One region of the Stutzerimonas marianensis genome, then DNA from elsewhere that is predicted to be linked to it. Evidence: riboswitches for the same ligand, from Rfam matches in the RefSeq annotation. Region 1 holds a riboswitch; the other holds the start of a gene.
What was found. A riboswitch is a leader RNA that binds a small molecule or an ion and turns the genes downstream of it on or off. The one in region 1 is predicted to bind cobalamin.
Positions count from the first base shown of each region.

Region 2: linked by a shared signal. The riboswitch ahead of MST27_RS08815 (cobaltochelatase subunit CobN) and the one ahead of btuB (TonB-dependent vitamin B12 receptor) in region 1 are both predicted to bind cobalamin.

Region 1 is NZ_JALGRD010000007.1:85,388-100,318, reverse strand. Features, by position in the region: gene cobD (threonine-phosphate decarboxylase CobD) at 1-71, opposite strand, end outside; gene cbiB (adenosylcobinamide-phosphate synthase CbiB) at 64-975, opposite strand; gene bluB (5,6-dimethylbenzimidazole synthase) at 972-1,622, opposite strand; gene MST27_RS13420 (cobyrinic acid a,c-diamide synthase CobB) at 1,619-2,914, opposite strand; gene cobO (cob(I)yrinic acid a,c-diamide adenosyltransferase) at 2,957-3,568, opposite strand; gene MST27_RS13410 (hypothetical protein) at 3,565-4,134, opposite strand; gene btuB (TonB-dependent vitamin B12 receptor) at 4,171-6,012, opposite strand; cobalamin riboswitch at 6,125-6,341, opposite strand; gene MST27_RS13400 (metallophosphoesterase family protein) at 6,485-7,288, shown strand; gene MST27_RS13395 (xanthine dehydrogenase family protein molybdopterin-binding subunit) at 7,292-9,529, opposite strand; gene MST27_RS13390 ((2Fe-2S)-binding protein) at 9,526-10,002, opposite strand; gene MST27_RS13385 (c-type cytochrome) at 10,016-11,239, opposite strand; gene nhaD (sodium:proton antiporter NhaD) at 11,360-12,616, opposite strand; gene MST27_RS13375 (hypothetical protein) at 12,768-13,085, opposite strand; gene MST27_RS13370 (C40 family peptidase) at 13,188-13,718, opposite strand; gene MST27_RS13365 (C40 family peptidase) at 13,797-14,435, opposite strand; gene MST27_RS13360 (NAD-dependent protein deacylase) at 14,500-14,931, opposite strand, start outside.
Region 2 is NZ_JALGRD010000004.1:221,577-236,507, forward strand. Features, by position in the region: gene MST27_RS08770 (SDR family oxidoreductase) at 1-2, opposite strand, end outside; gene MST27_RS08775 (phosphotransferase family protein) at 30-1,097, opposite strand; gene MST27_RS08780 (SCP2 sterol-binding domain-containing protein) at 1,331-1,645, opposite strand; gene MST27_RS08785 (histidine phosphatase family protein) at 1,705-2,418, opposite strand; gene sohB (protease SohB) at 2,593-3,618, shown strand; gene MST27_RS08795 (YhdH/YhfP family quinone oxidoreductase) at 3,630-4,622, shown strand; gene MST27_RS08800 (DUF934 domain-containing protein) at 4,970-5,470, opposite strand; gene MST27_RS08805 (nitrite/sulfite reductase) at 5,454-7,112, opposite strand; gene MST27_RS08810 (DUF2970 domain-containing protein) at 7,470-7,688, opposite strand; cobalamin riboswitch at 7,816-7,953, shown strand; gene MST27_RS08815 (cobaltochelatase subunit CobN) at 8,047-12,318, shown strand; gene MST27_RS08820 (MotA/TolQ/ExbB proton channel family protein) at 12,318-12,773, shown strand; gene MST27_RS08825 (DUF2149 domain-containing protein) at 12,766-13,065, shown strand; gene MST27_RS08830 (3-phosphoshikimate 1-carboxyvinyltransferase) at 13,075-13,518, opposite strand; gene MST27_RS08835 (leucine-rich repeat-containing protein kinase family protein) at 13,591-14,907, opposite strand.

The DNA of each region.
Region 1 (14,931 bases):
TCCAGCCAGTCGGCCAGTGGAATCTCGAACTGCCGCGCCGCGGCGCGCAGCCTGCCGCCATGTTCAAGCATGCAAACCGGCCCCCACCAGTAACACCAGGATCCAGACGCCGACACCCGCCCAGACCATGTCCAGTGCACGCTCGATGTCGCGTGGCCCGGGTGAATCTCCCTCACCCAGCACCGGTCTCTGGTGCAGTTCGCCGTGATAGATCGCCGCGCCGCCCAGGGTCACGCCAAGCGCCCCAGCACCGGCCGCCATCACCGGGCCGGCGTTGGGGCTGTCCCACAGCGGTGCCTGGGTGCGCCAGCAGTGCCGAGCGCGGCGCGTCTGCCCCAGCACGGCATAGGTCAGAGCCACCAGCCTGGCCGGGACGAAGTTAAGCAGATCGTCGATGCGCGCCGCAGCCCAGCCGAAGCGCTCGAAGCGCTGGTTGCGGTAACCCCACATGGCATCGAGGGTGTTGCTCAGGCGATACAGGACCACGCCGGGCGCGCCCGCCAATGCAAACCAGAACAGTGCCGCGAAGACGGCATCGCTGCCATTCTCCAGCGCCGACTCGGTCGCGGCACGGGCGACGCCCTGCGCGTCCAGCTCACGGGTGTCGCGGCTGACGATAAAGCCTACGCGTCGACGCGCTTCGGGCAGGTCGCCCTGGCGCAACGCACGTGCGACCGGCAACAGGTGATCGCCCAGGCTGCGCAAGCCCAGCGCGAAGTAGAGCAGCAGAATCTCGACCAGCCCGCCGATGCCGGGCAGGCGTGACAGCAACCAGGCCAGGGCCGTCAGCGGCAACACAGCGAGGCACCAGGCGGTCACGCCATGGCTGCGCCAGCCTCGCCCATCGAGCCCGTTGAAATGGCGCTCCAGGGTATCGGCCCAGCGTCCGAACGCCACCAGCGGGTGTCCGCGTCGTGGTTCGCCGAGCAAGGCATCCATACCGATGCCAGCCAGGCAGGACAACGCCAGGCTCATGCCGGGTTGCCCCAGCAATCGAGGTAGGAAAGCTCGGCCAGTGGCCGTGGCTGGGCCCAGCCTTCGAGCGCCAGCATCGGCGCGGGATAGAAGGTCTCGACCGGACCTAAACAAAGGATCGCGATGGGCTTGGCACCCTCGGGCATCTGCAGCAAGGCGGCCAGCTGCGCAGGATCGAACAACGAGACCCAGCCCATGCCCAGCCCTTCGGCACGCGCAGCCAGCCAGAGGTTCTGAATCGCGCAGGACGCCGACGCCAGGTCCATTTCCGGCAACGTGCGGCGGCCGAAGATGTGTTTCTCGCGGCCATCCATCAGCGCGACGACCAGGACTTCCGCACAATCACGGATGCCCTCGACCTTGAGTTGCATGAAGGCGTCGCCGCGCTCGCCCAGCGCGGCCGCCGTGTTAAGACGCTCTGTCTCCACCAGCTCCGCGATGGCAAGGCGAAGTGCGGGTCGGCGGATACGCACGAAACGCCAGGGCTGCATCAACCCGACGCTCGGCGCCTGATGAGCCGCTTCGAGCAGGCGAGCCAGCAGTTCGGGAGCAATCGAGCCACCGGCGAAATGCCGCATGTCGCGCCGCTCGGCGATAGCACGATAAACCCCGGCACGCTGTTCTTCGGTAAAGACGGGATCGGTCATGGCGTCAGCAGGGCCGCAGCGGCCACCGGATCGGATGGCATGTAGAAATGAATGTACGAAGCCGTCAGGCGGCCCTGACGATACACCGCTTCGGCGGTGCGTTTGTAGTTCGGGCATTCGCCGCGCGCCAGTGGCTGCATCGGCGAGTCGAGCGCCGAGTGATGATAGGTGTGCCCGCGCAGTCGACCTTCCGGTAACTGCACCTCCTGGAGGGCCAGCGCGGCCAGGCGCTTCTGCATGCGCGCCTCACCGGGCAGCAACCCGAGCATATCCTCGCGTGCGCCCTCCCGATCAGTCAGACCCTCGAGCAAGTAGAGCATGCCGCCGCACTCGGCCAGCGTAGGCTTGCCGGCGTCATGATGGGCGCGTATCGCCTCCCCCATGGCACGGTTGCGAGCCAAAACCTTCAGATGCAGCTCCGGATAGCCACCGGGTAGATAGAGGCTATCGACGGCCGGCAGACGCGCGAACCTGAGCGGTGAAAAGAACAGCAGCTCAGCGCCCATGGCCTGAAGCAGATCGATGTTGGCCTGATAGACGAAGGCGAATGCGGCATCGCGTGCCACACCGACCCGCACGCCTTCGAGCAGCGGCGGCCGATCCAGGACAGCCGGCGGTGAGAAACAGACCGGCGCGGGCAGGTCACCGCCTGAACTCTCGGCCAAAGCGTCCGCCGCGGCGTCGAGGCGCGCATCCAGATCGGCCAGCTCCTGTGCTTGCACCAGCCCGAGATGGCGGCTCGGTAGGCCGACCGCTTCACTGCGCGGCATGGCCCCGAACCAATCGATGTGCGCCGGCAGGCAGTCGCGCAGGATTTCGCCATGACGGGGGCTGCCGACACGGTTGGCGAGCACGCCGGCAAACGGCAGGTCCGGCTGATAGCTTGCCAGGCCATGAGCGAGCGCGCCGAAGGTCTGCGCCATCGCGGACCCATCGACCACGGCCAGCACCGGGACGCCGAAGTGCCGTGCCAGATCCGCCGCCGATGGCGTGCCGTCGAACAGCCCCATCACCCCCTCGATGAGGATGAGGTCCGCGTCCCTTGCCGCCTCCCAGAGCAGACGCCGGCTCTCGGCTTCACCGACCATCCAGAGATCGATCTGGTAGACCGGATGACCGCTGGCGCGGGCCAGCACCATGGGATCGAGAAAATCCGGGCCGCATTTGAAGACCCGCACCCGCCGCCCCTGCCGCGCATGAAGACGCGCCAGACCGGCGGTGACGGTAGTCTTGCCCTGGCCGGACGCCGGAGCAGCAACGAGCAATGCAGGACAGTGGCGCGCTTCATTCATCCGCGAGCATCCTGTCCGGCGCTCCGGTGCTTGCTGGCGGCATCAGAACTCGATTCCCTTCTGCGCTTTGACCCCGGATTTGAACGCGTGCTTGACCAGGCTCATCTCGGTAACGGTGTCGGCGGCCTCGATCAGCGCAGGTGGCGCGCCCCGGCCGGTCACCACTACATGCTGCAGCAGCGGCCGCGATTCGATATCGGCCAGTACGGTGTCGAGTTCCAGGTAGCCGTACTTCAACGCGATGTTCAGCTCATCGAGCACCACCAGGCCGATCTGGGGGTCACTCAGCAGCTCGACCGCTACCGCCCAGGCCTCGCCAGCCTTGGCAATGTCGCGCTGACGATCCTGGGTTTCCCAGGTGAAGCCCTCGCCCATCACGTGGTAGCGAACGTCCTCGGGGAACCGCCGAAAGAAATTCTCCTCGCCCGTGCTCGCCGCACCCTTGATGAACTGAACCACGCCCACCTTGATGCCGTGGCCGAGCGCACGCGCCACCATACCGAAGGCCGAGCTGCTCTTGCCCTTGCCGTTACCGGTGTGAACCAGCAACAGGCCATATTCGTCCTGGGCCGCGGCGATCTTCTCATCGACGACCGCCTTCTTGCGTTGCATCCGCGCGCGATGCCGGGCGTCGCGTTCAGCCGACTCGGTCATGCGCGAGCCTCCGCCCGCTGAGCGCTGACGCCGCGCAGGCCGACATAGAGCGCCGTCGCGACGCCGACGTAGAGCGCCATGTTGGCGAGGTTGCGCGGGTAGTAATGGAGGATCCGCTCAGCCAGTTGCGCCAGCGTCGGGTCCGCATACTGGCCTGAGAAAAACAGATAGCCACCCCCGGAGAAGAGGTAACCAACGAAGGCGCTCAACGCCATGCACGCCATCAGCGTCGCCAGACTGTGCCAATGCGCCTGGTGCAGCCGGGCATAGGTGCGCCCGCCCAACCAGAGCGCACCGTAGGCCGGCAGCAACAGCCAGTAGGAGGGCGACAGGCAATAGCTGCTGGCGGTCTGCCAACCGACGCTTGCAAGATCCAGCAGTGACGCCTCCACGAACAGCATGGGGAAAACCCAGCGCGGCGCCAGCAAGATTCCCGCGACGAAGAACACCGCCCACGAGGCGCTCGGCAGGTTCACCGAGGCAAGATGCTGCCCGCGGGTCACGGCCATCAGCGCCACCAGGGCGACGCCAACGGCCAGTTGGGCTCGGGGGGACAGTTTGATCATGCGTGTTCTCCTTCGGTTTCGTCGCACCCTGTGCGATCAGAGGGCCTGATAGCGAACGGTGAAATAGACCGCTTGGCCAGGCTGGTTGTAGCCGTCAATGGTCTGGTAGTTGGCATCCAGGAGGTTGGCGACACGCGTCTGCAGTCGCCATTCCTGATCGATACGGTACTCGGCGCGCAGGTCGAGGGTCGCGAAACCGCCCAGCTCGGTCTGGTTGGCTGCGTCATTGTAGCGGGCGCCTTCGGCATGCAGGGTAGCGCCCACACTGAAGCGATCGAACGCGCGGTCCATTTCCAGATTGAAAAGCTGTTGCGGGCGGCGCGGCAGGCTTCGACCGTTGTTGGCACCGTCCGAACGGTTTTCCGCTTCGAGCAGGGTTGCATTGGCGCTCCAGAACCAGCCCTGCCAGTCGCTCGCCATATTGAACTCCGCCCCATGGATCAGGGCCTCGTCCACGTTGATATAGCCGTTGTTGGGGCCCGTCGCGGCGATCAGGTTATCGATCTCGTTGCGGAACAGGTTGACGCTCCAGCTGCCCCAGCCAGGTTGCCCTTCGAGACCGACCTCGAGATTCTTCGACTCCTCGGGTTCCAGGTCCGGGTTGCCCTCGTACATGCCGAAGAAGCCAGGGTAGTAAAGCTGAGTGAAGGTCGGCGCCTTGAACGCAGTGCCGTAGCTGACATAACCGCGCAGGCTCTCGGCCAGCGCATAACCCAGAGCAACCGCGCCGGTGTTGTGGCCGCCGAAGGTTTCGTTCACGTCGCGGCGCGCGTTGAGCTGCCAGTCGAACCGGCCTGCGCCCCCCAGATATTGAGCGAAACCACCATTGTTGTGCCGTGAATTCATCTGGTAGTCGGAATCGCTGCTGAGCTCGTCCTGCAGATAGTCGTACCCCAGGGTCAGGGTGTGCCGCTCCGCCAGCTCGATGTCGTTCTGCCAGGAAAACTGGTCGCGGCGGGAATCGAAGCGTGACGAGAAGCTTCCGTCGCTGTAGCTGTCGCTCTTGTCCTGGCTGCGCCCGGCTTGCAGCGTGACCATCCAGTTGTTCAGCGGCGCATAGCGTGCGCTGCCTCCGACGACGTGTTGTTCGCCGTCCATGTAGGCGTCATCGCCGCCGTCGTATTCGTTGTGCGTCTTGGCCCGCAGCAGGTTGCCGGCCAGTTCCAGCCCGTTGTCGAAACGGTAGCCGACGTTCAGCGAGCCGGCCAGATTGCGATAGCCGTCGGCGTCCGGATCGTTGGAGAAGCTGTTGTGATTGGTCGCATCGATCCCATCGGTGTCCTCGCTGTTGATACCCAGACTGTACCAACCCTTGCCGTCACCTCCGGTGATCCCCGCACTACCGCTCAGGGTGTCATGCGTGCCATAGCCCGCCGAGAAGAATGGTCGCGCGCCCTGCCCCTCACCCTTGCGCGTGAATATCTGGATGACGCCACCGATGGCTTCAGAACCGTAGAGGCTCGAACGCGGCCCTCGTACCACTTCGATACGTTCGATCAGCTCGACCGGAAAGTCCTGGTAAGCCGCAGCACCGTTGCTGACGGCACCGACCTTCACGCCATCGATGAGCACGATCATGTGGTCGGAGTTGGTGCCACGCAGAAAAAGGTTGGTGGTCTTGCCCGGACCGCCATTGTTGGCCAGCGACAATCCCGGCACACGGCGCAGAACGTCCGGCAGCGAGGTTGCCTGGCTGCGCTCGATCTCCTCCCGGTCGATGACGGTCGTTGCCGCCAGCGCCGGCGTCGGCGTATCGACTCGAGTGGCCGTGACGACGGTCGAGTCGAGGTCGAGCGAGGTTTGCGCAGCATGCGCGAAGGTGAACGGCGCGAGGCCGAGCAATGCAAACGCCGCGGTTGTATTGAATGACTTGCAGATCAAGGTGGGGTCTCCGTCGTGCCCGCCGCACGACATCCAGTCGATAAGGGCAGACGGAAAGGGGCGACAGGAATGCACCCCACGGGCGCACGCCGATCAGCGCCCACCGCGCTGCCGTGAAGTGCGACAGGCCGGTCTCCGGGCTTGCGAGTGGACCCTTCGGGGTCCGAGAACCGCGCCTTCCCGTGCCTGCGGCACAGTGGCGTCGAGCGGTTCGTGACTCGCCTACCGTTGCGGGGGCAGCGCCGGAATCTTCTACGAATGGACCGGCTTCCCTGTTTCACCCGACTGGCGTTTCGCCAGGGGGCACCTGAAGCAGCGCGGAGGTTAGTCCAAGGCCCTGTGCCGCGCAACCGAAAGCGATGTCGCCCGGGGATGCGAAGCGCTTTTACCGGAACGCTGGCGCGCTCCAGGCTTCGAATAGGTTAACGTGCCCCCGGAAACCGGAATCCCGAAGAGAAAACGCCAGCCAATGACGATCATCGTGCAGATATCCGACACCCACTTCGGCACCGAGCAGCCCGCTGTCGTGGAGGCCATGGAACGCCATGTGCGCGAGCACGGCGCGGACCTGCTGGTCTTCTCCGGCGACATCACCCAGCGCGCCCGCGCCAGCCAGTTCGCTGCGGCACAGGCCTTCGTCCAGCGTCTGCACGCACACGGCATTCCCGAGACGCTGGTGATCCCGGGCAATCACGATATTCCGCTGTACAACCTCTTCGCCCGCTTCCTGACGCCCTATCACAACTACCGGCGTCACTTCGGCGACGATCTGGAACCCACGTTCGAAAACGACGAGGCCCTGATCATCGGCCTCAACACCACCCACCCCAGGCGCCACAAGGACGGTCTCGTCACGCAACGGCAGGTCCAGGCGGTGCGGGACAGGCTCAGACGAACCAGCCACGACAAACTGCGTATCGTGGTGGCCCACCAGCCATTCGGCGCGATGGTGCTGAGCGACCTCAGCAACCTGCAGCACGGAGCCGACGCCGCCCTGCACTGCTGGGCCGATGAAGGGCTCGACCTGGTGATGGGTGGGCACATCCATCTGCCTTACGTACTTCCGCTGTCCAAGCAATACACCGCGCTGTCGCGCGAAATCTGGATGGTGCAGGCAGGCACGACCTTGTCTTCACGGGTGCGCGGCACCTCACCTAACTCATTCAATCGGCTGAAGCTACACGCGGGGCCTGACAAACACGCCTGCGTCGAACGCTGGGACCTGCTGGATGACACCTTCGTGCTGGGCTCGCACTTCAACCTGCACTGGTAGACGTCACGCCTCGTCCCGAGCAGCCAGGAGGCGCTGCCGGGTGAACGGCACTTGACGGAGCCTTAGCCCGGTGGCGTCGAATATGGCGTTGCCGATGGCAGCGGGCACCGGCGCGGTGGTAGCCTCGCCAGCGCCAAGCGACGGTTCGTCAGGACGATCGATCAACACGATGTCGACCTGCGGTATCTCGGCAAAAGTGATCAGCGGGTAGGCACCCCACTCCAGGCTGGTCACCCCCTCGCGACCAAACCTGACCTCCTCTTTCAGTGCACGACTGGTCGCCTGGAGAACGTTCCCCTCGATCTGGTTGCGGACGCCGTCGGGATTGATGATCAGCCCGCAATCGTGGCCTACGACCACCCGCAACACCCTCACCCCCCGCTCGCTCACCTCGACATCGGCCACCACGGCCACGTAGGCGTTTTCGTTTTCGTAACGGGCGTAGGCGAGCCCGCGCCCCGTCACGACACCGCTGCGCCAGGGCGTAGCGCGGCTACGACCCGGCTGCCAGTCAGCTTTTTTGGCAGCCGCTTCGAGCACGGCGCGGCCCCGCGGGTCATCGAGATAATCCAGCCGCATCGCCAGCGGGTCGCGCCCCGCAGCATGGGCCAATTCGTCGAAGAAACACTCGTTGGCAAAGCAGTTCGGCACTGCACCCAGGGCTCGCAGCGCCGATGGCCGCAATGGCGTGTCGGTGACGGCCAACCAGTTGATCTCCACGCGACAATGCTCGAAGCGATAATCCACCGGCGCGTTGCGGTCACCGCCCACCGTTCGATCGAAATCCGGCATGCCGTGGATCAGCATGCCGGCCAGCAGCGCCCTATCGCCCGCGTCGGCGCTCGGACGGGTCGAATGGGTCGGCGTCCAGTTGCGAAACGACCAGCCGCGGACGTCACCCGCCGCGCTCAAGGCGCCGCGCAAGCGCATCCGCATGGCCGGTCCCTTCGGGTTCCAGCCGTGCTCATCCTCGCGCGACCACTGGACCCTGACCGGCCGTCCTGCAGCCATCGACATCAGCACCGCATCCCCGGCCACGTCATCCGCACCGTTGTGGCCGTAGCACCCGGACGCTTCTGCATAGATCACACGGACCGATTCTTTGGGGCGCTCGGTCAGCGCAGCGATCGCCTCGCGCAGCTGATGCGGACCCTGGGTGCCCGACCACAGCGTGATCTCTTCCGCCCGTACGTCAGCGACAGCACAGGACGGGCCAATGGAGTCGTGATTCTGATACGGCCATTGGTACTGCGCTTCGAGCACCTTATCGGCCGATTGGAATTGCGGATGCAACTCGCCACGGTCGACGATCCGGCGCGTGCGGGCCGGAAGCGACTCGAGAAAGTCATGCAGCCGCGCCATCTCCGGCAATTTCACATCATGGGTCCAGACGACCTTCAAACGACGCGCCGCCTGGATCGCCTCCCACTCGGTCTCCGCGACCACCCCTAGAAACGCACCACGGCGCACCACACGCACGCCTGCGGGAAGGTCGCTGTCATCTATCGATTCGATCCGTACCGGCAAGGTGCTGGCGCCCGTGATCGGTGGCCGTACGACACGGCCATGCAGCATGCCGGGCAGACGGACATCCTGAACAAAGCTGAACTCGCCGAATACCTTGGCTGGGATATCGACCCGCGGCACCGAAGTCCCGACCAGGCGATAACGTTCCGCCTCCAACAGCGGCGCGCTTGCCTCGACACGCCTGGAAAATGGCTGGCCGCCTATCAGCGCCGCGTAGCTGACCGAGCGCTGCGGCGTGGCCGCGATTCGAACCTGCCCGTCACGCACCTCGACTTCATCGACAGCCACCCCCAGTACCTCGGCGCCTCGCTCGCGTAGCGCCTGGCGCGCGGTGGCTGCTGCCTGCCGCAGTTGCTGTGCGCCGATCTGTATCGTCTTGCTGCCGGACGTCACGCCCTGGTTGGGCGTCAGGCGAGTATCGCCCTGAACCAGCGAAGTGGTGGCGAAGGCGATGCACAACTCCTCGGCCGCTATCTGCCGCAACGCGGTTTCCACGCCTGTGCCCAGCTCTACCTTGCCGCTGTATACCACCACCTGCCCGTCGTCACGCATGACCAGCCAACTATCGACTTCATCACGATCGATCGGTTTGTCGATGTCTCCCAGCCCAAACGCCTCCGCCGCCGTGGCCATAATGGGACGGCCGAAACTGAACCCCACTACCAGCGCAGCGGAGCAGCCTTGCAGAAATCCGCGCCGCGAGAGGCCACTCATGCTTGCCTGCCCTCGCTCATCGCGGCTGCGGCCCGCTGAACTGCGCGAACGATGCGCAGGTGGGTGCCGCAGCCACAGAAGTTGGCCAGGAGCGCCTGCTTGATCTGCGCCTCGCTCGGTTGCGGGTTGCGCGCCAGCAGTGCCTGGGCGGTCATGATCATGCCGGGGATGCAATAGGCGCACTGCGCAGCCTGCTCATCGATGAATGCCTGTTGCAGCGGATGCGGATCTGACGCATTGCCCAAACCCTCTACCGATACCACCTGGCGATCGACAAACGAGGCAGTTGGGAGCAGGCAGGAGCGCACCGGAGCGCCGTCGACCAGCACCGTGCAGGCACCGCACTCACCCAGGCCACATCCGAATTTCGGCCCCTTGAGGCCCAGTTCATTGCGCAACACATAGAGCAACGGTGTCGACGGGTCGACCGTCAGCTTGTGGACCTGGCCGTTCACCTCCAATGCAAGCGTCATGTGAGACCTCCTGCTAGTCACGCAGCGCGGCGACGTCGTCCGCACTGAAGCTATTGTCGTGGCCACCAAAACGCTGGCCGATGTAGGTCGCCAGTGCAGCGATCTGCTCGTCGGTGAGGAGGTCCCGATAGGCCGGCATGAACGCCTCGTCGCTGCGTCCGCCGCGGATCAGACCATCAAGCATGACGCGGATCAGGTTGGTCCCGTTCGGGTCGCGGACGGCTGAGTAGTTTGGAAACGACGTGGGGTATGGGCCGCCTCGCCCCCTGTCGTCTGGGTAGTGGCAGCTTTCGCAAGCGGCAACGAACAACGAATGGATGGGGTCCTCTGGGTTGGCACCGGCCGGCTCGATTTCGTCACGCGCGGGCACCTGCCCGTCCTTTGCTGGGACCTGCATCAGATACCGTGCAATCGCTCGCAAGTCCTGCTCGCTCAGCCAGCTCAGGCTGTCACTCACCACCTCGGCCATCGGCCCACCGGCAACGGCTTCGCCGCGCTGATGCCCGGTCGACAGATAGTTCAGCAGCTTCTGCTCCGACCAGTTGCCGATTCCTCGCGCGCCGCTGGTAATGTTCCAGGCCGTCCAGCCCTGCTGCGTCGCGCCCGCGTAATGCTGCTTGCTGTCCAGGCCCTGAGTCAGGGTTCTGGGTGTATGACACTCGCCGCAGTGCCCAACTGCCTCGCTGAGGTAGGCGCCGCGGTTAATCTCTTCATCCTGATCGGAAACCGGTTCGAAACGGGCCGCGTCGAAGTTCACAAACTTCCAGGCGGCCAGCAGCGCGCGCTGATCGAAGGGAAATACCAACTGATTTTCGGGTGGCTGGTAGGCCACCGACTCGACGTTATCGAGGTAGCTTTTGATAGCCAGAACGTCGTCGCGGCTCATCAGCGTGTAAGCGGTATAAGGGAATGCGGGGTAGAGATGCTCCCCCTGCCGACCGATCCCTTCGTGCATCGCCCGAATGAAATCGTCGTCATCCCAGCGCCCGATCCCAGTATCGGGGTCGGGCGTGATATTGGTCGAATAGAGGGTGCCGTAAGGCGTCTCGAATGGCACTCCCCCGGCAAACGGCGCGCCGCCTTCCCGGGTGTGACAGCTCAAGCAATTGCCCGCACGGGTCAGGTATTCCCCACGGGTCAATGGCGACTCATCATCCGGCGTAGCGGCTAGCGTCGAGCCTGCAGTCATCAGCATCGCACCGGCAAGGCAGGCGCGCCCGCGTCGGCTGAGTACCATCGCTCCTTCCTCTGCCTGCGGCCGGCGCCGGTTTGCGCCAGCCTAAGGAGCTAGACCCGGATAGACTCCGGGAAATTCCACCTGCAAGAGCCAGAACCGTCAACCGGCGTTGAATGCGGCTCAACCGGCCAACACACGCCCCATGAGAAAGACCCCGGCGAAACCGGTATTGAACGCAATGAACAGGTACAGGAAATACTTCAGGTAGCTGCCGAACGTCAGGCCGGGCACCTTGCTCATGGCGACGATTCCCGCCGCCGAGCCGATCACCAGCAACGAACCGCCGACACCGACGGCATAGGTCAGCACCATCCACTCCGCCACGCCCATTTCCAGCCCGGACTTCAGCAGCGCTGCGGTCAGCGGTACGTTGTCGATCGCAGCAGACAGCAAGCCCATCGAGTAGTTGGCCAACACCGCCGGCACCTGGTCGTAGACCCGCACCAATCCATCGAGTACGGCGATTTCCTTGAGCATCCCGACCAGCAGAAGGATGCCGAGGAAGAACAGCAGGGTTTCGAACTCGACTTGCCGGACGTATTCCAGGATCGGATCGGTCTCGATGTCGTCGCTGAAGAAACGGGCCACCAGAAACATGATCGACAACCCGGTCAGGAAGGTCAGCACCGGCGGGATCTGGAAGACGAAGTTGCCCACGATGGTGCACAGAATGGTTGCCAGGAAAATCAGCGCAATGGCGATATCGACTCGGCGCACCTCCGAACGCTTGTTCTCGACGACGACCTGCCCGGTCATGCCGATTGAAAGCATCGCGGCCAGCAGCATGACGGCGAGGAAGGCAGGGATCGCCAGCAATAGCAGTTGAAGGATCTTCACCTTGCCGGCGAGAAAGATCATCAGGGTCGTGACGTCACCCGTGATCAGCGCCACGCCGCCGGAGTTGACGGCGAACACGACCAGAGCCGCGTATTTGATGGTTTTTTCAGCGCTGAGCTTGAGCGACATGATCAGCGTGATGGATACCAGCGTCGCGGTAATGTTGTCCGCCAACGAAGAGAATACGAAGCAGAAGGTTGCGGTAAGAAAGAGCAAGGCGCGCTCGCTGATCCGACCAGGCAGGACCAGGTAGATAAGGTTCTCGATCAGTCCCTTCTTGTTCAGATAGGCGACGAAGGTCATTGCCGCAACCAGGAAGATCCACAGTCCGGCAATCTCTGCGATGTTTTCGTTGAGGCTTTCCAGTACCCCCTCGCGCTCTGCTCCGTCCGGCGAAAAGACGAACAGCAGCATCCACGCGAAGGTACCGAAGAACAGTGTCACCTTGGCTTTGTTTACATGGGTTATTTCTTCCAGAACGACACCGAGCAGAGCGGCCACGGCAAGGCCGATCAGCACGTACTGAAGTACTTCAGGCATAAGGCACCTAATACAAAGGGGGACGGTTTGTGCGCAGGACACGCACCCGAGAAGTTTGGGGTGCCGATCATAGCCGAGGTGCGACATTTCGACACCTGTCCAAAGTCAACCCGCTGAATATTTCCAAATATTCCGACGGGCACCCTCAGGTTCAGTGTCTAGGCGTGAACCCGGCCGGTTTGGTAGCCAACCATTCGACGAAGCTGCGCAGGCGCGGATCGGCCATCAGCGCTTCGCGAGTGTGATAGCCGAGCGCTAATTCCTTCTCAGTGAACAACCGGTGTATCTGATCATGGCAGGCTCGGCAGACCCAAAGCGTTGCGGTGATGCGTTCCTCGCGAGAGAAGCGCTTGCGCACGTAGGTCTTGCCATGAAGCGAGCGCGGGATCAGGTGGTGACGCGTCAGCGGCGCAGCCCGCTGGCACAGCTCGCATGCATTGGGTTGTTCCGGTAGGCGTAGATCAGGCATTCCCCGCCTCCATAATTGGGCGGCAGACGCTCCCGCGTTACAGCTAGAACCCGTGCGGCCGAATCGGCACCGGCCGTAGCGACGGCGCGTTAAGTCAGCGCGTCACGGCGTCCTCGCCAATCGCTCGTTATCAAGGATGCGCTTTGCGCTCAGATAGGCGCGCTGCCAGTAGCGGTCCGACAGATGATCGAGCCTAACCGTACCACCCGAGGACGGGGCATGGACGAACCGCCCTTCGCCAACATAGATGGCAGCATGGCTGACGCGGCGCCCACCCGCCGTGGCGAAGAACAGCAGGTCGCCGGCCTGCAGGGCATCTCGCCGGACACCGACGCCCCGCATGTTGCTCATTTCACCAGTGGTGCGCGGCAGCTCCAGTCCAGCCGCGCCGCGATAGACGTAACCGATCAAGCCGCTGCAGTCGAAGCCACTCGCGGGTGTGTTGCCGCCGTAGCGATAAGGCGTTCCCACCAGACCCAGTGCGGTAAACAGGACGTCTTCCGCCGCGCCCGGCAAAGCCTGCGCTGGCGCCGGTGAGCGCACGGAAGCCTGCTCGACGGGCCTGTTACCAGAACAGGCGCTCAGCAGCAGGGTGATCAGCAAAACGAGAAGGGAGCGGGCCAGAACAGGCATAGCAGAGCAGTCCGAGAAACGAGCCATCACTCTGCCGGTATGTAGTCAAGGATGCAACCAGCCGCGTACCTGCCGCGCTCAGTGGCGAATAGCGACGGTCTTGGTCTCGCCGGAGGCGAGCGCGAGGACACGTTTGGCCTGCATGAAACTGGAACGCCAGTATTGATCGTCCAGGCTGTCGACCCGAACGCCACCGCTGCGCGAGCTGGATGAATGGATGAAGCGATGCTCGCCGATGTAAATGCCAGCATGGCTGACGCGGCCACGCCCGCGGTTATTGAAGAACACGACATCGCCTGGCTGCAGTTCGCTGCGTCTGACCTTCGGCACGTCGAGATTGATCATCTCGCGCGTCGAACGCGGTAGCTCGATGCCGGCCTCCTTGCGAAACACGAAGCCGACGAAGCCGCTGCAATCGAAACCGGTCCTGATCGAGCTGCCCCCGTAGCGGTAAGGCGTCCCTACCAGCTGAAAGCCCCGCTCGAGCACGCTGTCGGCCAATGCCGGCAGTGTGTAACGGGCGTCGTCGGTCAGCGCATCGAGCGCAGCCTTGGACGTGTCTGCAGCGCCCGCCGGCTCTTGCACCGTGAGGGGAGGCAATTCGAAACTGAATTCTTCGAGCGCAACGATCTCTGCGGGACGCTCGGGCTGACTGGCACAGGCCGCCAGCAGCGAGACGAGCAGGATCGGAAGCAAAAGTGCGAGGCGTTGGCGCATGGCACGGGTAGGTTCGAAGCCGAAAGTGGCCGAACTATGCCCGTGACGACGGCGATGAGCAAATTCAATCGGGGAAAATGTGACGGATTAGCTGCGGCAAAACGTCTGAGGCGCCAGCCATGAGATGCACGTCAACTTGTCCGGAAAGCTCACTGACCATCGGGTCGATCTGAGCCGTGAAGCCGCCGGCCTGCTGCACCCGCAAAAGCGGCTCGACGATATAGGCAAAACTCGCCGAGGTGCCAATAGCCAGAACCGCATCGAATCCCCTCGCGACCTGAGCTTGTAGCTGGGCGAGCGCGGCGCTGGGGAGCGGCTCCTCGAACAATACAACCGGCGGCCTGAGCACTCCGGCACAGTATTCGCAACGGGGCGGAAGCGGACCGGTCAACCGGGTGGCCAGCACATCGTCCCGCCGTCGACAATTCATGCAGTACAACGGGGCGAGCGTGCCGTGGATCTCAATCAGCCGATCCGGCGGGCTCCCTGCCGCCAG
Region 2 (14,931 bases), on a different contig from region 1:
ATGGAAATTCCCCTCTGTGGCTGTATGTCTTACAGCGTCGACTTGTTGATGACCTGAAGGCTCATTTGCTCGAGTAGCGCATTCATCTGGACGAATTTGGCGAAACGCTTATCCTGGGTCTGTCCGTGGAAGTACCGGTAGTAGATCTGCTGAACGATGGCGGCCAGACGAAACAGCCCATAGGTGTAGTAGTAATCGAAGTTGTCCAGGCGGATGCCGGCGCGTTCGGCGTAATAGTCCACAAACTGTCGGCGGGTCAGCATGCCCGGTGCGTTGCTTGGCTGGCGGCGCATCAGTTGAACTGACGCCGGGTCGTCCGCTTCGATCCAGTAGGCGAGGGTATTGCCGAGGTCCATCAAGGGGTCGCCGATGGTCGTCATCTCCCAGTCCAGTACCCCGATAATTTCCATCGGGTTTTCCGGGTTCAGGATGACATTGTCAAAACGGTAGTCGTTATGGACGATGCCAGGTTTGTGGTGGTCGGCAGGCATCTTGTCGCGAAGCCACTGCTTGACCGGTTCCCATTTCGCGGCATCCGGCGTAATGGCACGCTCGTAGCGGTCGATCCAGCCTTCGATCTGACGTTGTACGTAGCCGGTCGGTTTGCCGAGATCCCCGAGGCCGCAGGCGAGGTAGTCGACGTTGTGCAGCTCGACGAACTTGTCGATGAAGCTCTTGCACAAGGCCGTGGTCTGGTCGGCTGTAAAGCCCAGCTCTGCCGGCATGTTTTCCCTCAGGATGATCCCACGCACCCGCTCCATGACATAGAACGGGGTACCGATCAGCGATTCATCGGTGCAATAAGCGTAGGCCTTGGGGCAGTACGGAAAGCCCGCGTTGAGCTGGTTGAGGATGCGGAACTCGCGCCCCATGTCGTGGGCCGACTTGGCCTTGTGGCCGAACGGAGGACGCCGAAGGACGAGTTCTCGATTGGCGTATTCGACGAGGTAGGTCAGGTTGGAAGCGCCGCCTGGAAATTGTGAGATGACCGGTGTGCCTTCCAGCGAGGGAATCTGCTGCTTGAGGTACTGGTCGACGACGTCGATGGGGAGCTGCTCGCCCTCGCGAACGGGGCTCGTCTGATCTGCTAGCGACATGCTTGTCCCTTCTCGTTATAGGTGGCTGCCTGAAGGCAGCGATGTAGCCGGCCCGAGCGCGAGCACTGGACCTTTTCAATCTAATGCGCCGATACCCCTGTTACCAAGCGATTCAGCTTGTTATTGGCAAGGCTGTTGCTGATCAATCACTACGCTTTATGCATGGAAAAAGCATTCAAAATCCATAAAAAAAACCGAAGTCGCTGACTTCGGTTTTTTATTCCCGTGCCCGATCAGGCTGGGAAGAGTTCGCTCAGCTTGAGCGCGAGCATCATGTCGCCTTCAGCGCGGAGCTTGCCGGCCATGAAGGCCTGCATGCCGTCGGTCTCGCCACTGATCACCCCTTGCAGGGTTTCGCTGTCCATGATCAGCGTAACGTTGGCATCGGCCGACTCGCCCTTGTGAAAATCGCAGGTTCCGTCCTTGACGACGAGGTAGTAGTTGTCGGCATCGGTGATATTGAACTGGAATACCAGGTCCAGGCCGGTCGCGGCGCTGGGGTTGAACTTGGCCTTCATGCCCTGGATGGTTTCGTCGACGTTGCTCATTCGATTTGATCCCTTGTTTTCGTGGTGAACATGCAGCCGTGGCCACAAGCAGTTGGAGCTCATCGATAGGTGATCAGCTCCGGATTCTTCTGTAGATCGAGGTGCGCCCGGCTGTTGAACGAGGCCAGGGTGACCTCTTCGGCGCGAAACTTGAGCTGGCTCAGCGACGTATTGACGATCTGCCAGTTGAGTTCGAACGCCTTGATTGGTGGAACGCCAATGATCAGTTGTAGCAGGGCGGTGATGGTCCCGCCCGAAGTGAATACGGCGACCCTGTCGGTCTGCTTCGCCTCGAGAAGCAGTCGCTTCAGGCCGGCGTCGACACGTTCGACGAAGCCTTGCCAGCTTTCCAGGCCTTCCTTCTCGTGCTCGCCGGATACCCAGCGTCGAATCACGTAACTAAACAGCCGTTGGAACTCGCCCCGGTGATCGGCGGCATTGCGCAGGATATGGAGTGCATTCGGCTCCACCTCGAGCAGATCAGGCATATGGGCGCGAATTACCTCATCGGCAGGAAACTCGTTGAAGGCCCCATCGATCTCAAGGTTGGGCACGGCGCCGTCGCACCGTTTGAACAGACTATCGAGCGTAGCGCGCGCGGTGTCCTGTTGGCGGTTGAGCTCGCCGCTGATGCAGCGGTCGAAACGGATGCCGAGTTCGCCGAGGTAGTCGCCCAATACAAGGGACTGCCGCAAGCCGAGCGGCGACAAGACATCGTAATTTTCCGCGCCGAACGACGCCTGACCGTGGCGGATCAGGTAGATGCTGCCCATGCTTCGCTCCGGGGGACTGATTTTCGCGAGGGTAGGTGGATGCCTCCGGAGTGTCAACGATAAATCATACGTTTGTTTGAATGAGCATGACTGGCTCCTCGGTCGAAGGACTGGGTATGCTTGAGCGGTTTTGGCGCGCCGGGCGCGCCTGGTCGAGTGGCCCTAGGAGGATATGTGGAGTTTCTTGCTGACTATGCGAGTTTTCTGGCCAAGACCGTGACGCTTGTCGTCGCGATACTGGTGGTGCTCATCACGCTCGCATCCTTGCGTAAAGGGCGGGGTAAACAGGGGAGCGGCCATCTGGAAGTGCAGAAGCTGAACGACTTCTACAAATCGATGCGCGAGCGGCTCGAACAGGCGCTGGTCGACAAGGACCAGCTCAAGGCGCAGCGTAAGCGCGAGGCCAAGGCCGCCAAGCAGGCAAAAAAATCCGGTGAATCACGCTCTCGGGTTTTCGTGCTGGATTTCGATGGTGACATCAGGGCATCGGCTGTCGAGAATCTTCGGCACGAGGTCACGGCCGTCCTGACCCTGGCGACGCCACAGGACGAAGTTGTGCTGCGGCTGGAGAGTGGCGGCGGTATGGTGCATGGGTACGGGCTGGCAGCGTCACAGCTGGTGCGTGTCCGTGATGCCGGGGTGCCGCTCACGGTATGCGTCGACAAGGTTGCTGCCAGCGGCGGTTACATGATGGCCTGTATCGGCCAGAAGATTCTGAGCGCGCCATTCGCAATCCTCGGGTCGATCGGCGTGGTCGCCCAATTGCCCAATGTGCATCGATTGCTGAAGAAGCACGATGTCGATTTCGAGGTTCTGACCGCGGGAGAATACAAGCGCACCCTGACGGTGTTCGGCGAGAACACGGAGAAAGGGCGTGAGAAGTTCCAGGATGATCTGGAAACCACACACGAACTCTTCAAGAACTTTGTGGCGCGCTATCGCCAGGAGCTGGCCATCGACGAGGTCGCGACGGGCGAGGTCTGGCTCGGTATTTCGGCACTGGGCAAGCGACTGGTGGACGAACTGAAGACCAGTGACGAGTACCTGGCCGAACGTGCCCGCGAAGCGGATCTGTTCCATCTGCACTACGCGGAAAAGAAAAGCCTTCCCGAGCGGTTCGGCATGGCGGCCAGCACGGTTATCGAGCATGGCCTGCTCAAAGGCTTGAGCCGCTTGAATGAACAACGATTCTGGCAATGAGGAAACAGCGAATGGCTAGTTTCAAGGCGCTGCTGACTACAGAGCAGGCTGATGGTCGCTTCGAGTCGAATGTGGTCGAACGCAGCACTGACGACCTTCCGACTGGCGAGGTGCTCATTCGAGTCGCGTACTCCTCGCTCAATTACAAGGACGCGCTTTCAGCGACCGGCAACCGCGGGGTGACGCGTCAGTTCCCGCATACGCCGGGCATCGATGCGGCTGGCACCGTCAGCGAATCGAGCGTGGCGGAGTTTGCCGTCGGGGACGAGGTAATTGTCACCGGATACGACCTGGGCATGAACACCGCTGGCGGCTTTGGTCAATACATTCGAGTGCCGGCTGCCTGGGTGATCAGGCGGCCTGCAGGGTTGTCCTTGCGCGACGCGATGATTCTCGGTACGGCTGGGCTTACGGCTGCGCTGTGCGTCGACAAGCTCGAGCAAGCCGGTCTGGAACCAGGAGAAGCGCCCGTGCTGGTGACCGGCGCTACAGGGGGCGTAGGCAGCATAGCCGTCGCACTGCTGGCTAGCCTGGGCTACAAGGTAGCGGCTGTCACCGGTAAATCCAGTCAGGCGGATTTCCTCAGGCGCCTCGGCGCGCAAGAGGTGGTGGAGCGAAGTGCACTGCAGGCGGGTGTCGAGAAGCCGATCCTCAAGGAGCAGTGGGCCGGGGCGGTGGACACTGTCGGTGGCGATATTCTCTTCAACGTCGTCAAGTCGCTGCGCCGCGGGGCGAGTGTCGCCTGCTGCGGCCTGACCGCGGGAACCAGCTTCCAGGCCAATGTGCTGCCGTTCATCCTGCGTGGTGTCAACCTGCTTGGCGTGGACTCGGTCGAGATCCCGTTGGTGGTGAAAGCCTCCATGTGGGACAAACTCTCGTTGCAGTGGAAGGTGCCGAACCTCGCTGACCTGGTCCAAGAGGTCACGTTGGATGAGCTACCGGGCGCGATCGAGCGCATCCTCGCCGGCGGGCAGGTGGGGCGGACATTGGTGCGACTGGACTGAATGCCGCCGTTCCGCCAGCTATTGTCCGAATAGCCAAAACCGATTTCTCTGATTCGAGTGATTCCAACAAGCTAGCGCCAGGTCATCACGCGAAACTCAAGGAGTCGGCTTTGAAAGCATTGGCAGAAAAGATCAAGGAAGCCTTCGGCAGTAAAGAGGCGACCAAGGGCGAGCAGCCCGAACATCCGAATTTCTGGATGTACCCGCGGACCTGAAAAGGGATGCCCGCCTCGCGAAACCCTGCTACGGCAGGGTTTCGCGTTTCGGGATTGTCGTACGGGGACGAAGGGGTTGGATGGGCCAGCAACATGCCGTCTTGCCGGCACGATGCAGGCCCGGTTGAGGGGTCAGGCCTGGCGGCGGCGGAACAGGGGCAGCGGCTCGTCCGCGGCGGGCTGATAGGTCACCGAGAAGTCTTTCAAGCCTTCCAGTGCATCATAAGGATCCCGATCGGCACGAATGGCGAAGGCGTCGAAGCCACAGCGACGCATGTAGAACAGCTGGTCCCGCAATACGTCGCCAATCGCCCGAATTTCGCCCTTGTAGCCATAGCGTTCGCGCAGCAGGCGGGCGCTCGAGTAATGCCGCCCATCGGTGAACGCCGGGAAATTCAGTGCGATTACCTGGAAATGCTGCAGGTCATCGGCGATGTCCTCCACCGCCTCATCGGCTTCCAGCCAGATGCCCAGCCCACCGTCACGCGCCTTGAGGGCATGAGCATGGTCGAGCCACAGCTGAAAGGGCACGATCAGGTCATCGCAGTTGGACAGTTCTTCGAGTGTCACGTCCTTGGGCAGCAGGTGCCAGGTTTCGTCAACGACCTGGTCGTTCTTAATGATTCGCTGCATAGACGCGCTCCTTGAAGGGGTCAATGCCGATCCGGCGGAAGGTATCTAGGAATGACTCGTCCTCGGTACGTTGCTCGACATAGACCTTGATGATTTTCTCGATCACGTCGGGCATCGCATCCTGCGCGAACGAAGGGCCGAGAATCTGCCCGAGGCTGGCATTGCGGCCCGAGCTACCGCCGAGCGAGACCTGGTAGAACTCCGCACCTTTCTTGTCCACGCCGAGGATGCCGATATGGCCGACGTGGTGGTGGCCGCAGGCGTTCATGCAGCCCGAGATGTTCAGGTCGATTTCGCCGATGTCGAACAGGTAATCCAGATCGTCGAAGCGACGCTGGATTGCTTCGGCGATAGGAATCGACTTGGCATTGGCCAGCGAGCAGAAGTCTCCGCCCGGGCAGCAGATGATGTCGGTCAGCAGGCCGATATTCGGCGTTGCGACGCCCAGCTCCCGTAGCTCGTTCCAGAGCTCGAACAGGCGAGCCTGCTCGACGTCCGCCAGGATCATGTTCTGTTCGTGGGAGTTGCGGACTTCACCAAAGCTGTAGCGATCGGCGAGGTCGGCAATGATGTCGAGCTGCTTGTCCGTGACATCTCCCGGAGCGACGCCGGTGCTCTTGAGCGATAGCGTAACGGCGGCGTAGCCCGGTTTCTTGTGTGCGACCACGTTGCGCTGACGCCAACGGGCGAAGCCGGGATACTCGGCGTCGAGTTGTGCGAGCGCGGCGTCCTGATCCTCGAGAACCTGGTAGGCCGGATCCACGAAGAACTGGCTGACGCGCTCGACTTCGGCCTCGGTCAGGGTGTTCGGGCCGTCCTTCAGGTAGGACCACTCGGCGTCGACACGTTCGGCGAACACCTCGGGCGTAAGCGCCTTGACGAGAATCTTGATCCGCGCCTTGAACTTGTTGTCGCGGCGGCCATAGCGGTTATAGACGCGCAGAATGGCATCGAGGTAGGTCAGCAAATGTTGCCAGGGCAGGAACTCGTTGATGAAGCTGCCAACGATCGGCGTGCGGCCCAGGCCGCCGCCAACCGAGACGCGGAAGCCCAATTCGCCTGCATCGTTCTTCACCGCTTCCAGACCAATATCGTGTACTTCGATGGCGGCGCGATCGCTGACCGCACCGTTGACGGCGATCTTGAACTTGCGCGGAAGAAAGGCGAATTCGGGGTGGAACGTCGACCACTGACGGATGATCTCGCACCAGGGCCGTGGGTCGACCAGTTCGTCGTGCGCCACACCCGCAAACTGGTCGGTCGTGGTGTTGCGAATGCAGTTGCCGCTGGTCTGGATGGCGTGCATCTGGACGGTCGCCAGCTCGGCGAGGATGTCCGGCACGTCTTCGAGTTCTGGCCAGTTGAACTGTACGTTGGTCCGGGTACTGATATGGGCGTAGCCCTTGTCGTAGTTGCGGGCGATTTCCGCCAGCTTGCGTACCTGCTTGGACGACAGTAGCCCGTATGGCACGGCAATGCGCAGCATGGGCGCATAGCGCTGAATATAAAGGCCGTTCTGCAAACGCAGCGGGCGGAATTCCTCACCACCGAGTTCGCCCGCCAGGTACCGGCGGGTCTGGTCGCGGAACTGACGCACGCGATCCTCGATGATGTGTTGGTCGTACTGGTCGTAAACGTACATGGGGTGTCCTGTTCTCAGGGCTGTCTACAGCTTTCTGCGCGCACGGCCGCGCACCCATTGAGGGAGGGCGGCAAGATACCAGCTAGCAGTTATGCGCAAAAGTGATGTTTGGGAATATGTTTAGAACGAAACACCGCTTTTTGGGAATTTGCACGCCTGGCCTTGAGCGCCGCGCAGCGGTGGTCTTAACTCCAGGCAGAACGCCCTGATCGACGCTGAAGAAACCCCATAAAGGAGCGCAGCCGTGTCTCAGCATCATGGTAATGACAGTCGCGCGGACGCCACCGCGATCTTCTTCATCATTCTGTTGGTCGTCGCCACGGCCGTGTTTTGGGTCAGTCATCAGTAGCGGCCTCGCTACAGGGCTACCAGATACAACACCAGCTTCACGACGCCGAGCAGCACGAGCACGAACAGCAGGGTGAATCCAAGGCCTAGCAGAATAAAGTGGCTGGGTTTGCCGTGGCTGAAATCACGAACACGGTTCTTCGCGCTCTGTACGCCCAGGGCGCCAGCGAGGACGCTTTGCAGCATTTGCCGCAGCGTGAGCGATTTAGGGGGCTGCTCGTCATTCATCCGGCAAGGCTCCAAGGTCTAGATTGAAGAGTCTAGCCAGCTCTGCCACCCACGCTCACCGATTCCGATAACGGCTTGATCTAACCAGGGGGCGCGCGTAAGGTTCGCGCGGTCGGTCACGAGGTGGCCGGTTCAATGGAGTGCGCGGTGCCCGGATCACGGTTCGGGTTGAATGGGAAATCAGTAGAAAGCTGATGCTGCCCCCGCAACGGTAAGGTCGACTCGTTCGACCGAGCCCGATACCAGCCCGTACTCCCCAAGGAATTGTCGCGGTGGGCGACATCCTCAGAAATGGCTCGCACCAGCTGCCTGGTTGTGGGTTTTCTGCCGCCCACGCGTCCCGATACGGGAGTGGGGCATGTCTTCGTCGATGCGCGGCCTATGCGCAGCCTTGTTGATGTTGCTGGCGCAGCCAGCGTTCGCGAACCAGATCAACGCCATCATTTCGCAGTACAGCGCCGCTGAATTCGCATCGGCGGTGGTGCGCTTCAAGCAGCGCCATCCGGGAATAACGGTAGCTGCGCGCACGCCCGAGCAGCTGTCGGAAATGAACGATGTCGAGGCTGCGGAGTGGCTTGCCAGCGGCGACGTCTTGCTGGTGGTAGGCGTATTTGGCGCAGAGGTAGATCGCTTGCACCGATTGCTCCAGCGCCCTGTACCGGCTGATCGGGTCATCATGCACAGCGACCAGTCATTGGTTGCCATGAGCCGTATCGATGGCCAACCGGTGTTTCGCGATGCCGAGCACGCTACCCGGCTAGGTGCCGAAAAGCCTGGGGAGGACCTGGTCGGCTGGGCCCGTCAGTTGGGCGACGCCAACCCCGGGCAGGCCAGTTGGATCGAGGCGCGCAGCTATTGGCTCGGAGGCGGCAGCGAGAATATCGCGCGGCTGCTGGGTTGGCTTTCGGACCGAGGCGGAGCGACCGAGGTCCTGCCCCCCGAGCCTCGTCCTGCGTTGCGTTTCTACCAGGATGGCCGCATCACCGATCCCGCCAGGCTGGCCTGGCGGGGCGAGACGCTGGTTGCCGTGGTCGACCATGGGCGAGCGGACCGCCGAGGCGATGCCGATCTCAACGATGCACTGTGCCAGACGCTGCAGCAGCGCGACATCGCCTGCGTCAGCCTGTTCGCCGCCTGGGGCGAAGGTACGCTACAGGCGCTGCGCTGGCTCGAGGGTGCCGAACACCCACCGCTGGCCGCCGTCATCGTGCTGCAGGACTTCGTGCTTGGCGGCGGTGAAGGCCGCGAGCAGGCGACCGATCTGCTGAAGAAGCTCGACGTGCCGGTGCTCAAGGGGTTGCGCCTGGATGACCGTGACGGCGAAGTCTGGCAGCTTTCGAGCGATGGCCTCGGGCGCGACAAGGTGCATTACCAGCTAGCCATGCCGGAACTGCAGGGTAGCAGCCAACCGATGGTGCTTGCGGCCTGGGCGTCGGCACAGATCGACCCGAATTCCGGCATCCGGTTCGGTTTCAGCCAACCGCTGCCTTCGCGGGTCGAGGCGATCGCGGCGCGCGTGCACCGCTGGCAGCGGCTGCAGCGCAAAGCCAACGAAGACAAGCGCGTCGCCATCATCTACTACAACCACCCACCGGGCCGGCACAATATCGGCGCCGACAACCTCGACGTACCGCAGTCGCTATTCGCCATTCTGAATCGCCTCAAGGCCGAGGGCTACCAGACGGGCGAGCTGCCAGACTCGCCCCAGGCGTTGCTCGCCATGCTGCAGGCGCGCGGCGTGAACCTGCCAGAACAGGGCGACGCCCTCGCAGAGATGGCTGGCAAGGTAGAGGGCCTGGAACGTGACGCCTACCTGCGCTGGTTCCGAGGTCTGCCGGCGGCGCTCCAGGCGGAAATGGTGCAAGGACCGCTGGGTTACTGGAACGCGCAGATGCGGCGCGCACTGCAGGCTTCGCAGTTGGATATCGCCAGTCAGACGCTGCGCAGCGGGTCGAGCGAGCTGCACCATGTGCTCGACGGTATCGATCATCCCAACCGGGCGCGCGCACTGGACCTCTTGTCGCAGCTTGAAGGGTTTTACGAGCGCGCCATGGCTCAACCCGGGCTAGCCAATTGGACCGAGGCCGAGGAGCTGATCGAGGCCTTGGCGGCGACTGGTATCGAAGGGCTGCGCGGATGGGGCGACGCACCGGGCCAGGTCATGGTGCAGGGCGACCGGATGATCTTCCCCGGCTTGCGTCTGGGCAACATCTTCATCGGTCCGCAGCCGCCGAGGGGGTGGGAGGTCGACGAAGAGTTGCTGCACGCCAATCTGGTCTTTCCTCCGCCTCATCAGTACCTGGGTTTCTACCACTGGCTACGCGACGAGTTTCGTGCCGACGCGCTGGTGCATCTGGGCCGGCACTCGACCTACGAGTTCCTGCCGCGCCGCCGGGCGGGACTGAGCGCGGAGGATTATCCGATGCAAATTGTCGGTGACCTGCCGAGCATTTACCCCTACATCGTCGATGGCGTGGGCGAGGGGATCCAGGCCAAGCGCCGGGGGCTGGCGGTGATGGTCGACCATCTGACGCCGCCGCTGGTCGCGACGCCGCTGTATGACGACCTGCTCAAGCTGCGCCAGCTCATCGAGAGTTTCGAGGCCGGCACCGGCAGCAGCGAGGGGCCGGCCCGGCGCGCGACCATTGCCGAGATCAAGGCGTTGGTGAGCCGATCGGGCCTGGAGCCTGAGCTGCGTGAGTCGATGGCCGATCCGCTGGCGGCGCGCGGTATAGATTTCGAACAGGTCGACGACGAGTTGCTGGTCCATGAGGTTGGCCATTACCTGACGAACATCCAGGAGCGCTTCATGCCGCTCGGGCTGCATGTCTTTGGCAAACCGTGGTCCGAGGAAGCGGTGGATACCCTGATGGCGTCGATGGGCACCGGCAACGCACATCACCGCCAAGCGCTGATCGATTCGCCTGCGGCCGAAATGCAGGCACTGGTGCAGGCGCTCGAAGGGGGCTTCGTCGCGCCGGGCAAGGGCAACGACCCCATTCGCACCCCCGAGGCGCTGCCGACGGGGCGCAATTTCCATGCGCTGGACAGCAGCCTGCTGCCGAGCCGAATCGGCTGGGGCATCGGTCGGGAAATGGCCGATCAGGCCCGTGAGCGGCCGATGCAGGAGGGCGGCCGCGAAGCCGTCATCCTATGGGCGTCTGACACGGTGCGGGACGAGGGGGCGATGGTCGCCTTTGGCCTTTCGCTGCTGGGTGTCGAGCCGGTCTGGAACAGCCGCGGCATCGTCGAGGGAATCCAGCGAGTGCCGCTGGCAGCGGATGAGCAGCGGCGCGACCTGATGTTCACCACGTCAGGATTGTTTCGCGATCTGTACGCCGATCAACTCGCATTGCTGGAGCAGGGCGTGCTCCTCGCGCTCGATGGTGCCAGCGAGACCATTCGCAAGGATTACCCGGCGTTACGCACGGCGCTCGACGCTGCGCTGCAGCCGCTTGGTGAGCGTGCCAACGGCGGAGACGAGCCGCTCGAGCGAAACCTGGTTGCCGCGCACTGGGTCGTCGATGCGGCGCGGCGGCTCGACGCTGGCGCCGATGCGACAGAGGCGGGGCGGAATTCGGCCCTGCGTCTTTTCGGTGTGGCGCCCGGCACCTATGGCGCGGGCGTCAATACCCTGGTCGAACGCTCCGGCAGCTGGGAGGCGCGTAGCGAACTGGTGCAGAGCTATGTGAGCCGCATGGGCCATGCTTACGGTATGCAGTATGCCGGCGAGCCCGTGCAGGACGTGTTCGCGGACAGCCTCAAGCAGGTCACCCGAACCTACCTCGGGCGCTCGAGCAACCTCTACGGACTCATGGATAACAACGACGCCTTCGACTATCTGGGCGGGCTGAGCATGGCCGTGGAGCAGCTGGCCGGCAAAGCGCCGGAGAACATCGTCAGCTGGCACAACGACCCGACCAGGGTTCGGCTCGAGCCCCTGCAGCAGGCACTGCTGGCCGAGCTGCGGGGTCGCTTCCTCAATCCGGCCTGGATCAAGGCACTGATGCAGCACGACTATGCCGGTGCGCGCACCATGGGCAGCGAGTTTCTCGAGTACCTGTGGGGCTGGCAGGTGACCAATCCCGAGATCATCCAGGACAGTGCCTGGGAGGAGGTCAAGGCCGTATACCTAGACGACCGCCATGGCCTCGGTCTCGACACCTTTCTCGAAGAAGGCGCCAACGTGCACGTGAAAACCAACATGCTGGCGATCATGCTGGTGGCGATCCACAAGGGGTTCTGGGAGGCTGACGAGCCGACGCGCCGGGCACTGGGCGACGCGTTCGCCAGACTGGTCGGCGAGCACGGGTTACCCGGAGGTGGCCACACCCGTCCCGATCACCCGATGCTCGACTGGCTGTTGCCGCAGCTTGACCCGGCGCTGCGTGAGCCCTTGCAGGTGCGTCTGGAGGCGGCTCGACGGCAACAGGAAACGAGCGCGGCACCGCGCAGCATCGCCGAGATCCAGCCCGAGTCCAGCGAGCGACCTTCGGAGGCTGAACAGGCGGCGGAGGGGGGCGACAGCAGTGCCAGCCAGTACCTATGGATCGTCGCGGCGATCTTCCTGTCCCTGCTGGCCACGGGCGTATGGCGTGGTCGCGGAGCCTCGCTGCGGAGGAACGCCTGATGCTCGATCATCACCTGTTCAGCTGGCTGCATCTGCTGGTCGGCTGGCTGTTGCAGCCGGTGACCTGGGCGCTGTTCGGTCTGTTGGCACTGGCCATTTGCGACGCCGGTGTGGCTGGCGGCGAGCGGCTGGGCGGGCTGCGTCGCTGGCGGCGGTTGGCCTCCGCCGAGATAGTCCGTCGCGCCCGTCGTCGCCTCGATCGTGCGGACCTGATCGCCCGCGTCGGTCCCATGCTCGGCCTCATGGGCACGCTCATACCGCTGGGCCCGGGTCTTGCCGCGCTGGGCGATGGCAATGTTCAGATTCTCAGCGTGGCGATGCGCGTCGCGTTCGACACGACAGTGCTGGGCTTGTTGATCGGCATGTTCGGGTTCGCGCTGGGCCGTTTGCGCCGGCGCTGGTACGACGAACTGCTCGATGAGGTCGAAGCGGCCGAGGTCCGTGCGGATGAGTAGACGTTGGCGCTCCAGCCGGTTCGCAGCCGGTGATGATGACCCTCTCGGCCCATTGGCCAATATGGTCGACGTGGTGCTGGTCTTCGCCTGCGGCTTGATCGCAGCGCTGGTCGCGCAGACCGATCTGCTCGAACAGCTTCGCGCCGCTCGGCAGCCTGTGGCGGTCGAGCGGGGCCGCGAATTGCCACGGCTGCCGGACAGCCTGGACGGCGAGGCCGGGCAGGGACTGGAGAGCGTCGGGCAGGTCTATCGCGACCCGGCGACCGGCAAACTGATCCTGATCGGAGAATGACGCGCCGAACTAGCGTCCGCCCTTGAACCAGTCCCATAGCCCCAGCGAGTAGTTCGGCAGCAGATTGATGCCGAGTGCGGACTTGATCAGATAAAGCGCCACCAGCCCCACCAGCATCGAAAAGAACAGGAACAGCGTGATCATTCCCGCCTTGGCGGCGAGTGAAAGATTGCGTTGTGCCCGGGACAGGTTGCGTTTGTTGCGACCGCCGACCAGTACGAAGTAGTACTGGTTGCTCCAGAGGCTGAACGTGCCGCGCAGATCAATCTTGTGGCGGCCCCAGGAGCGCGTCGCAAAGGCACTGCGCAGGCCTTCGAGCTGGTCATCGGAGAAGCTTTCCCGCAGATGTTCGGGCAGTCGCTGCTTGAGGCCCATGATGAACGGGTCTCGCGTCAGTGCGCCGTCGTCCGGTGCGGTGTAGGGCGTGCTCGGAGGGGTGTCGGAATGGGACATGGTGTCAGGAAGCCGTCGGAACCGTGGAAGTCGGTCCCTGCATGCAACTACCTGGCCGCTTTGCTGTTCGGGTCATGCAATTGCCTCGATTGACCGGTGCAGCTCGGCGAAATCAGGTCGATCGGCGGGGCGCGCGAGCAGGCATCGGGCCTTCAGTTCGGCCAGGCAGCGCAGGCGTGGGTCCTGGTCGGCCGCGTCGCAGCGTTCGAGCAGCTCCTCCAGCAGACAGCCGAAGGCTCGCGCCTCGATCCGCTGCAAGGCTGAGCCTTGTCGACTGTGGGGGTCATGGAAGGACGCCGCGCCAAAATCGCTGAGAAGGGTCTGCCCGCCTGGGGCGACCAGCAGGTTATGCGCATAGAGATCGCCGTGCAGGATGCCGAGGCTGTGCAGATGGCGCACCACATCAGCCACGCTGGTGGCGATGCGCAGGACCTCGTCGAGGCTGAAACGACGCTCAGGCGCATAGCAATCGCGCGTGCAGCTGGCCAGCGAAGGCGGTCCGGCGAGCACGGCGAAGGCGGGGTCGATGAGCGCCATCAGCAACCCGGGCCTTTCATCGGCGCTCACGGCCAGCGGACCGGCGATCGGGATCAGGTTCGGATGCGCGCCGGCTGCGATGCTGGCCGCCATCTCGCTGTGCGGCAGGCCGTCGCTTGTCACGCTGCCCTTGAACAGCTTGACTGCCATCGCGCGCGGCCCGGCGGATTGCGCCCAGCGGGCGCGATGCACCACGCCCGAAGCACCCTGGCCGAGCACCTCGCCCAGCTCGACTTGGCTTCGGTCGATCGGCGGCAGGGGATGCTGCGCCAGGATGGCGTCTTCCATCGCGTCGCTGAAGGCGTTGCCGGCGAACGCCAGCCAGGCCAGCCTCGGCATCGCGAGCAGCCAGTCCGGCAATTCGTTGAGGCGGTTCGCCGCGATCCGCAGCAGTTCCAGGTGTTCGCACCGGGAGAGCGTCTCGGGTAGCGCACTCAGGCGGTTGCCGGCCAGCATCAGTTTCTGCAGGCGGCTGCATTGGCCAATCTCGGCTGGCAGGGCTTCGAGCTCGTTGTCGGTAAGGATCAACCAGCGCAGCGACAGCGGCAGCGCTTCGGCCGGCAGGACGCGAATCCGGTTGGCCTTGAACCCGATCATTTCCAGCCGGGGGCACTGGCCAAGCACCGACGGCACTTCGGTAAAGGCATTGTTCGAGCAGAACAGGATGCGCAACCGGTGCAGGCGAGGCAGGTCGTCGGGCAGGCGGCTGAGGCGGTTGCCGGACAGGTTGAGCACCTCCAGCGTGTCGGCGAGGTCGAACACTTCCCGCGGCAGGCTTTCCAGATCTTCGGACAGGTCCAGTCGGGTGATGCCGGCCAGTTCGCCGCGCTTGAGTTGGGCCAAGGTATGCATGCTGTTCTCACGCCCGAAACGGGC